One region of the Chlorobaculum sp. MV4-Y genome, then DNA from elsewhere that is predicted to be linked to it. Evidence: riboswitches for the same ligand, from Rfam matches in the RefSeq annotation. Region 1 holds a riboswitch; the other holds the start of a gene.
What was found. A riboswitch is a leader RNA that binds a small molecule or an ion and turns the genes downstream of it on or off. The one in region 1 is predicted to bind cobalamin.

Region 2: linked by a shared signal. The riboswitch ahead of NY406_RS07400 (vitamin B12-dependent ribonucleotide reductase) and the one ahead of NY406_RS00210 (hypothetical protein) in region 1 are both predicted to bind cobalamin.

What each region holds. Positions count from the first base shown of each region.
Region 1 is NZ_CP104202.1:37,240-41,443, forward strand. It holds gene NY406_RS00200 (Tn7-like element transposition protein TnsE) at 1-262, shown strand, start outside; cobalamin riboswitch at 388-528, shown strand; gene cbpB (peptide-modifying radical SAM enzyme CbpB) at 852-2,282, shown strand; cobalamin riboswitch at 2,440-2,656, shown strand; gene NY406_RS00210 (hypothetical protein) at 2,681-3,040, shown strand; gene NY406_RS00215 (transporter) at 3,060-3,851, shown strand; gene NY406_RS00220 (energy-coupling factor ABC transporter permease) at 3,869-4,204, shown strand, end outside.
Region 2 is NZ_CP104202.1:1,505,711-1,509,914, forward strand. It holds gene NY406_RS07400 (vitamin B12-dependent ribonucleotide reductase) at 1-2,687, opposite strand, end outside; cobalamin riboswitch at 2,925-3,194, opposite strand; gene NY406_RS07405 (NAD-dependent epimerase/dehydratase family protein) at 3,354-4,204, opposite strand, start outside.

The DNA of each region.
Region 1 (4,204 bases):
GGATAGCCAGAATCATCTGTCTACGTTATTGCTGAAGTTGCAGGTTTCGGCAATTGGTTGGGAGCGACAGCTTCATGAACTTGAAATGCTTCTTGTAAAGCACTCATTAGTGTGGCCTACGTCATTTCTTGAAAAGACTTTTCGGAATGACTATAAGCGCATATCCCACCCTAAAACCTCCTCTTTAGACAAATCGTTAGTAGCGCGAGATTCTTTTCTTCGTTGGGCAGAACGGGTACATGTAGAATTGCTTCGCATCTGAATCAGTCCAGTTCCATAATATCGTGGCAAGTCTTTAAGTACATTCAACGTTTTTGGTACACTGATATAGATCCCTTGCATTACTTGGATCATCATGTTACCTTAAAGTATTCATTGCAACATCCCGGAACACGGTTTGAATCCGTGGCGGTCCCGCCGCTGTATTCGGGGACTGAACCTGCACTTGATCCCTTCGGGGGTGGTCACTGCTCCGGCTTACCGGGGGGGAAGGCTTGCAGGGGAAGGACGATCCGAGAGCCAGAAGACCTGTTGTATTGAGAACATAGCATGGATGACGAAACGCTCATGGGCGGGACATTGAGTTCCTGATCCCGTATTTTTTTGTCGTCCGGGCAGAACTCCGATGGTAAAGGGCTTCGCTCCATCTTGCAAAAGGTGGGATGAAGTCCTTTTTCTTTTTCAACAAAAATGGAGACAACGCCATGAACAACACGCAAGCAAAATCAACAAAAATCGTGAAACCAAAAGCGATCATCGCGGTAAGGAAGCGCAAGGATGCCAGCGGCACGGGCCTTTCGCACTACATCCTGATCGAGAAACCGGTCGTGAAGAAGGAGGCAAACTGAACGATGCGGGGAGACGTAACGGGAAAACAGGCCTCGTCAAGGGGCCTGTGGGTGAATTCGGGCAACGGCATGTCGCTATTGCCGATCGACATCGGCCATGACGATTACATGGCGGTCGTGTCGCCGGACACGGCTTTCTGGGCGCTGGTGGGCAAGCATGAGCTGGCGGAGGTTTTCTCTTCCAGCCATCCGCTCTGCCAGGGGTATCGGCAGAAAGCGGCGGAGTTCGAGTCGGAGATGACGGCGCTACGGTGCAGCCTGAAGCCGTCGGCAGTCTATGTGAACCCGACGGAGCGTTGCAACCTCGATTGCAGCTACTGTTATATTCCGGGCGAGATGCGGCGAGACGGCGTGGATATGCCTGCCGGAGAACTGATCGAGGCTCTGGAGAGAATGCTCGTCTACTTCAGGCAGCATGTGGCCGAAGGGTTCAGACCGGAAGTGATTTTTCATGGCTCTGAACCTCTGATGAACCGTAAGGCGGTGTTTTCGGCGATTGACCATTTCGGTGAGGCGTTCAGGTTCGGCGTGCAGACAAACGGCACGTTGCTCGATCACGAAGCGGCGGAGTTTCTCATGTCGCGCGGCGTTGGCGTCGGTCTGTCACTCGATGGCCATCAGGCTGCGCTGGCCGCCCGGACGCGCAAGAGCTGGTCTGGCGAAGGGGTTTATGAATCGGTGCTTCAGGCTATGGCGCTGCTTCGTGGCTACGAGAGCTACAGTGTGATCTGTACGGTGACGAAGCAAAACATGCAATCACTGGCCGAGATTGTCGAGTTTTTTCATGCGGCTGAAGTGCCGGTGTGCATGCTCAATCCCGTACGCTGTACGCAGCCGGGCGGCAAAGCCGAAAAGCCTGATGACAGGGTAATGTCTGGCTATTACCTGCGAGCGCTGGAGCGGGCGCATGAGCTGTATCGCGAGACCGGCCGGAAGCTGGTGGTGGCCAACTTCGCCAACATCATGCTCTCGATTCTGGCTCCGACGGCCCGAAAGCTGATGTGCGACATCTCGCCCTGCGGCGGTGGACGCTGCTTCGTGGCGCTGTCGGCCAAGGGCGACATCTTTCCGTGCAGCGAGTTCGTCGGGCTGGAGGAGTTCAACGGCGGCAACGTTTTCCGCGACGACATTGACGCCATTCTGGCCACGCCGTCGTTCAGGCTGGTCACGAGTCGGCGGGTAGAGGAGATCGATCCCTGCCGGAGTTGCGCCATTCGGCACTTCTGCGGCTCGCCCTGCCCGGCAGAGGCGTGGAGTCTGCACGGCACGATGAAGAGTCCCGGCGCGTTCTGCGAACTCTACGAGGAGCAGGTGCGCTTCGCCATGCGCAAGATTGCCGACGGCGTGGCGGACGATTTTCTCGAAAATGGCTGGGACAAGGCGACCGAAACGGTCGTTGAGTTTGGAGCGGCAGGGTGCGCGAGTCTCTCCTGAGCGCTTCGGGAAAAAGATTCGAAGGCCAATCTGGTTATTGATCGTTTCTCTGGCCGAAGAACCGGGGGAAAGACGCATTGCGCTTTCCCCGGGCAAGGCATCGCCATACAAAATTTTTCCATCCAGCATTTGCCTTTCTCTCGCTTTTTCTTATACTTTCTTCGTCCAATTATGTGGTGCCCGACATGGAGACATGCGGGCTTAAAAGGGAATCCGGTGAGAGTCCGGAACAGTACCCGCTGCTGTAATCTCGCACTGGCTGAATAGCTGGTGAAAAGGTTTATCGAATATGCCACTGCCCCGATTTCATCGGGGTGGGAAGGCCGGTAAAACCCGGGAAAGTCAGAAGACCTGCCGCATCTTTTTTTAACGCTTCGGGAATAAAGCAACATACTACCATGAAACACACCCTCGTTCCGTCCGCTAGAACAGGCAAGGGTTGGGCGTCGATCCTGTCGTTGCGCAACCGGCTGTTCCGCTCGCTTCTCAGTCGATTCATCCCTCTCGTTCATTACGATCTGTTCCGCTCGCCGTTTGGCGTCCCGGCGCATTCCGTGCTGTTTTCCATCGATCCCCATCGATCCTGCCGCACTCATCTCATCGGCCATTTCCCGCCTTTTTCGCGTCAATCCGGTCAACGCTATCATCAAGGGCATGACCCGCTCACCGTCACTTGTCATCAGTGCCGTTCAGGCTGTGACAGTTTTTCCGCCGCCGGTCATCCGCTGACCGTCATTCCGTGCTGGCAATTGAACTGAAACAATAAAACAAGTGATAATGAAACAATATGTTATGGCGGCAGCATTGCTGTGCTGCGCTGCCCCGGCGTACGCAGCCTATCCTCTTGTTACCGACGATACCGGCACCCAGGGCACCGGCGGCTGGCAGGTCGAATGCACGACCGGATTTTCCTCCAACAGCAAGACCGACGGCGGCATCACGATAAAAGAGCGTGAAAACGAAGCCGCAGTGGTGGTTTCGTACGGCGTGGCGCAGAATATCGATCTGGTTGCGGGGTTGCCGTACCTGTGGCATCAGAATCAGGAAGATCAGCTTGTTACCGCCGATGAAAGTGGTATCGGCGATATGACGGTCGAACTCAAGTGGCGGTTCTTCGAGAGCGAAAAGAACGGATTCAGCCTTGCCCTGAAACCCGGCATCTCCCTGCCGACTGGTGACGCCGACAAGGGGCTTGGTGTCGGGCGGGTGACGGGAGGCGCGGTGCTGATCGCCACCAAAGAGCTTGGCTCGCTGACGCTGCACGCCAATGCGGGCTACCATCGCAATGCCTATGAGCTTGATGAGGACGCGGCTGCGTCAAACAAGGACATCTGGAGCGCATCCCTTGCGGGCGAATATGCGTTTTCGGAAAAGCTCAGGGCGGTGGCCGACATTGGCATTGAAACTGCCGAAGAGAAAGGATCGCGAACGCATCCCGCCTTCGTGCTGGGAGGGCTGATCTACAGCGTTACCGAAAACTTCGATTTCGACCTGGGCATCAAGGGTGGTCTGAACGATGCCGAACCCGATACGGCTTTGCTGCTCGGCGTGGCCGCGCGATTCAACTAAACTAAAGGAGGATAACCATGACCAATCTGAAATTTCGCTTTGTCGCTGTGTCCTCGATGGTTGCGGGCATGATGCTTTTCGGTGGTGGTGAGGCCTGGGCGATGCACATCATGGAGGGGTTTTTGCCGCCTTCGTGGTGCCTGTTCTGGGCGGCAGTGTCGTTGCCTTTTTTTGTGCTTGGCTTCCGGTCGATGCGCAAGATCGTGGCTGACAATCCGCGCATGAAGCTGCTGCTGGCGATGGTTGGGGCGTTTGCCTTTGTGCTTTCGTCGCTCAAGATTCCCTCTGTGACCGGGAGCTGCTCTCATCCCACCGGCGTGGGCCTCGGGGCGATCATGTTCGGGCCGTCGGTG
Region 2 (4,204 bases), 770 kb from region 1:
AGCTTGGAGCCGTCGCGGTAAATCGTGATCGCCTTGACCATCGACTGCCATGCGGCTTCGTAAACCTCGCCGATTTCAGCGGTGGTGGCGCTGGCGGGCATATTGACCGTCTTGGAGATCGCGCCGGAGATGAAGGGCTGCACGGCGGACATCATGTGCACATGGGCCATGTGGTTGATGTAACGCTTGCCCTTGCGTCCGCAGGTGCTGGCGCAGTCGAAGACCGGCAGGTGCTCCGGCTTGAGGTGCGGCGCGCCCTCGATCATCATAGTGCCGCAGACGTAGTCATTAGCCGCCTCGATGTCCGCCTCACTCGCGCCAAGCTCGCTCAGCATGTCGAACGAGGGTTCGTTGAGCTGCTCTTCGGTGAAGCCGAGGGAGTGGCAGAACTCCTCGCCGATGATCCATTTGTTGAAGGCGAAGCGGATGTCGAAGACGCTTTCGAGCTGCTTTTCGACCGCATCGATCTTTTCGTCGGTAAAGCCGCGGCTCTTGAGCCACTGCTGGTTGATGCCGGGGCATCCGCGCAGGGTACCGTGGCCCTTGCAGTACTTCTCGATCTCCTCGATCTGCTTGTCGGAGTAGCCGAGGCGGGAAAGCGCCTTGTGCACCGACTGGTTGACGATCTTGAAGTAGCCGCCGCCCGCAAGTTTCTTGAACTTGACAATAGCGAACTCCGGCTCGATGCCGGTGGTGTCGCAATCCATAACAAGGCCGATGGTGCCGGTCGGCGCGATGACGCTCACCTGCGCGTTGCGGAAGCCGTGCTTCTTGCCGCGCTTGAGCGCCTCGTCCCACACCTTTCCGGCAGCCTCGAACAGCTCCTTCGGGCAATATTCCGAATCGATTCCGCGAGGTTTGATCACCAGCCCTTCGTAATCGTCCTCCGAGCTGTTGATCGCCGCGCGGCGGTGGTTGCGGATGACGCGCAGCATGTCGTCGCTGTTCTCGCGATAGCGGGCGAACGGGCCGAGGTCTTTGGCCATGTCGGCAGAGGTAACGTAGGCCTGACCGGTCATGAGCGCCGCGATGCCACCCGCAATGGCAAGGCCGCGCGGCGAGTCGTAGGGAATACCGAGCACCATCAGGACGCGCCCGAGGTTGGCGAAACCGAGGCCCAGCGTGCGGAACTCGTAGCTCAGGCGGGCGATCTCCGCCGACGGGAAGTGCGCCATCAGCACCGAGATTTCAAGCACCACCGTCCAGAGCGCCGAAGCGTGCTGAAGTTCGGTGATCTTGACCTTGCCGCTCTCCTCGTCGAGAAAGTGCGCGAGGTTGAGGCTGGCGAGGTTGCAGGCCGTATCGTCGAGGAACATGTACTCCGAGCACGGGTTGCTGGCATTGATGCGGCCGCTCTTCGGGCAGGTGTGCCATTCGTTGATGGTCGAGTCGAACTGCAAGCCCGGATCGGCGCACTTCCAGGCACTCATCACGATCTTCTCCCAGAGGTCCTTGGCACGCACAGCGCGGGCATCCTTGCCGGTGGTGCGCTCGCGGAGCACCCACATTTCGTCGTTCTGCACGGCCTTCATGAACTCGTTGGTCACGCGGACGCTGTTGTTGGAGTTCTGGCCGCCGACGGTCTGGTACGCCTCGGACTCGTAGTGCGTGTCGTACTCCTCGAAATTGAGCGAGGTGTAGCCCTGCTCGACCAGCGCCAGCACACGCAGGATATAGCTCATCGGCACACCGCGATGCAGGGCGTTACGAATGAGCGTGTCGAGCATCTCGTTCTCCTGCCGGTCGGTGCCGCCCTTGAGCGCCTCATCGACAATCGCTTTCAGGAAGCGCGAGCAGATCTTGGAACCAGCAACCATCGCGGCCACCTTGTCCTCCTCTTTCGCCTTCCACTCGATGAACTTTTCAATGTCCGGATGATCGATATCGACGATGACCATCTTGGCCGCGCGGCGCGTGGTGCCGCCGGATTTGATCGCGCCAGCCGCAGAGTCGAAGATTTTCAGGAAGCTCATCAGGCCCGACGAGCTGCCGCCGCCGCTGAGCTTTTCGCCCGATCCACGCAGGTTCGAATAGTTGGTGCCCGAGCCACTGCCAAACTTGAAGACGCGCGCCTCGCGGATGGCGAGGTCGAAAATGCCGCCGTCGTTGACCAGATCGTCCTTGACCGACTGGATGAAACAGGCGTGCGCCTGCGGGCGGGAGTAGGCGTCCTCGGACTCTTTCGTCTCGCCGGTCACCGGATCGACGTAGAAGTGCCCCTGCGCCGGGCCGTTGATGCCGTAGGCGAACTGGAGACCGGTGTTGAACCACTGCGGCGAGTTCGGCGCCGCCATCTGCGCGAGCAGCATGTACACCACCTCGTCATAAAACGCCTGCGCATCCTCCTCGGTGTCGAAGTAATTGTGCTTGCGGCCCCAATCCTGCCAGCAGCCCACCATGCGGTGCGCCACCTGCTTGATGGAGTTCTCGCTGCCGGTCACCGGCTGGCCGTCCGCGCCGATCATGAGGTTCCCCTCAGCGTCGCGCTGCGGCACGCCGGTCTTGCGGAAATATTTCTGCGCGAGAATGTCGGCGGCAACCTGCGACCACGAAACCGGCACTTCGACATCGTTCATCTCAAAGACCTTCGAGCCATCGGGATTGCGAAGCACGGAGGTTCTGAGCGTGTAGTCGAAACGGTCATAGACGTTTTCACCAGGGGAAGTGAACAGGCGGGCGATTTTCATGTGAAGTCTCCAGAATCGATAATTGGTTGTTGATAGGTAAATCCATTTTATTCCAAGACTTACCTTACGTCAGCACACACAGTGAAGCATGGTTGCATCATGACGGGAGATTGCTTTACGCAATATAAACCACCCTGTCAAACTCAGAAAACAGCTTTGGCGAACTGACGAAAAAAGATCGAGGAACAATCAGGTTTCGATCGTTGAACGGGACGCCAAGCTCTGTTCCCGGAGCCACGCGGCGCCAACCATTACGGCAGGTTTCCTGACTTCGATGGCCGCGAAATTACTTCGACGTTTTCCTTCGGGCGACCTTCCCCCGCATTCCCCGTGGTTATCAGAGGTGGGCAGAGTGGATACACCCGAACCGCGGCGGCCATGAGGACAGAGCTGTCAACATCGCCGGGCGGCACACCATCTTACAGTTGCGGGCACAGTGTGCGATTCACACGCAACTTCCCTTTTACCCGAATGTTTTCATCCGGCACCGTAATGCTCAAAGAACTTTCAATGGTAATGATTTTTTGGAAGGCAGACAACGCCGGAAGGTGATTTTCCGGGCGACATGCGACGGACTTAACGGTGCTGAAAACAGGGAAGGCTCACGGTAAAAGCATTTCCGGTCGAAGCCCTGAAAACAACTTTTTTTCCGGCAAGACCGGAGCATTATTTCACCTTCCACTGCGACGGATCGACCGTCAGCAGCCAGTCGAGCGTACGCCGGATACCCTCATCCTGCGGCACGAGGCTTTGCCAGCCAAGCGTCTTGCGGGCTTTCGACACATCAACCTCCGCACGTGAGGTGAGCACATCGACCGCCTGCCGGGTCAGGAGTGGGCGCTTTTCGCTTCCGGCAATCCGCCAGACAAACTCCATCACCCCGGCGACGGCCCGAACCATGCCGAACGGGAGGTGAAGCGACGGCACCGGCGAACCTATCGCCACGGCAACGCGCCGGCACACCTCCTCGAAAGTGATCGCTTCACCGTCGCAAGCCATGAACGCCTCGCCAACGGCTTCCGGACGGGTAGCGGCCAACATCGTCAGATCGGTGAGATTGTCGATATAGATCATGCTGATCGGCGCGTTGCGCGCCCAGAAGAATGCCTGACGCTTGCGGATCGCATCGGCCAGAATCGGAAACAGCGTCCGGTCGCCGGGGCCATAGACCCACACTGGATAGAGAATGCTCGCTGAAAGCCCCCGTTTCATAGCTGCCCAGACCTCGTTTGTGCCACCGATTTTCGTATCGGGATAGGATTGCCTGCGCGTCATGCAGGGCGTCTGTTCATCGATACGGCCAAGCAGGTGGTGCTCGAAGCACTCGAACGAGCTGACATGCACCAGCCGCCCAACGCCGTGCCGAAGCGATGCTTCGCACACGTTGCGCGTACCTCCGACGTTGATGTCGATAAAATCCTGCATCGGCCCCCAGTCGGAAGTCAGCGCGGCGGCATGGATCACCAGATCGCACCCGTGCACCGCAACATCGACCGAATCTGCATCACGCACATCCC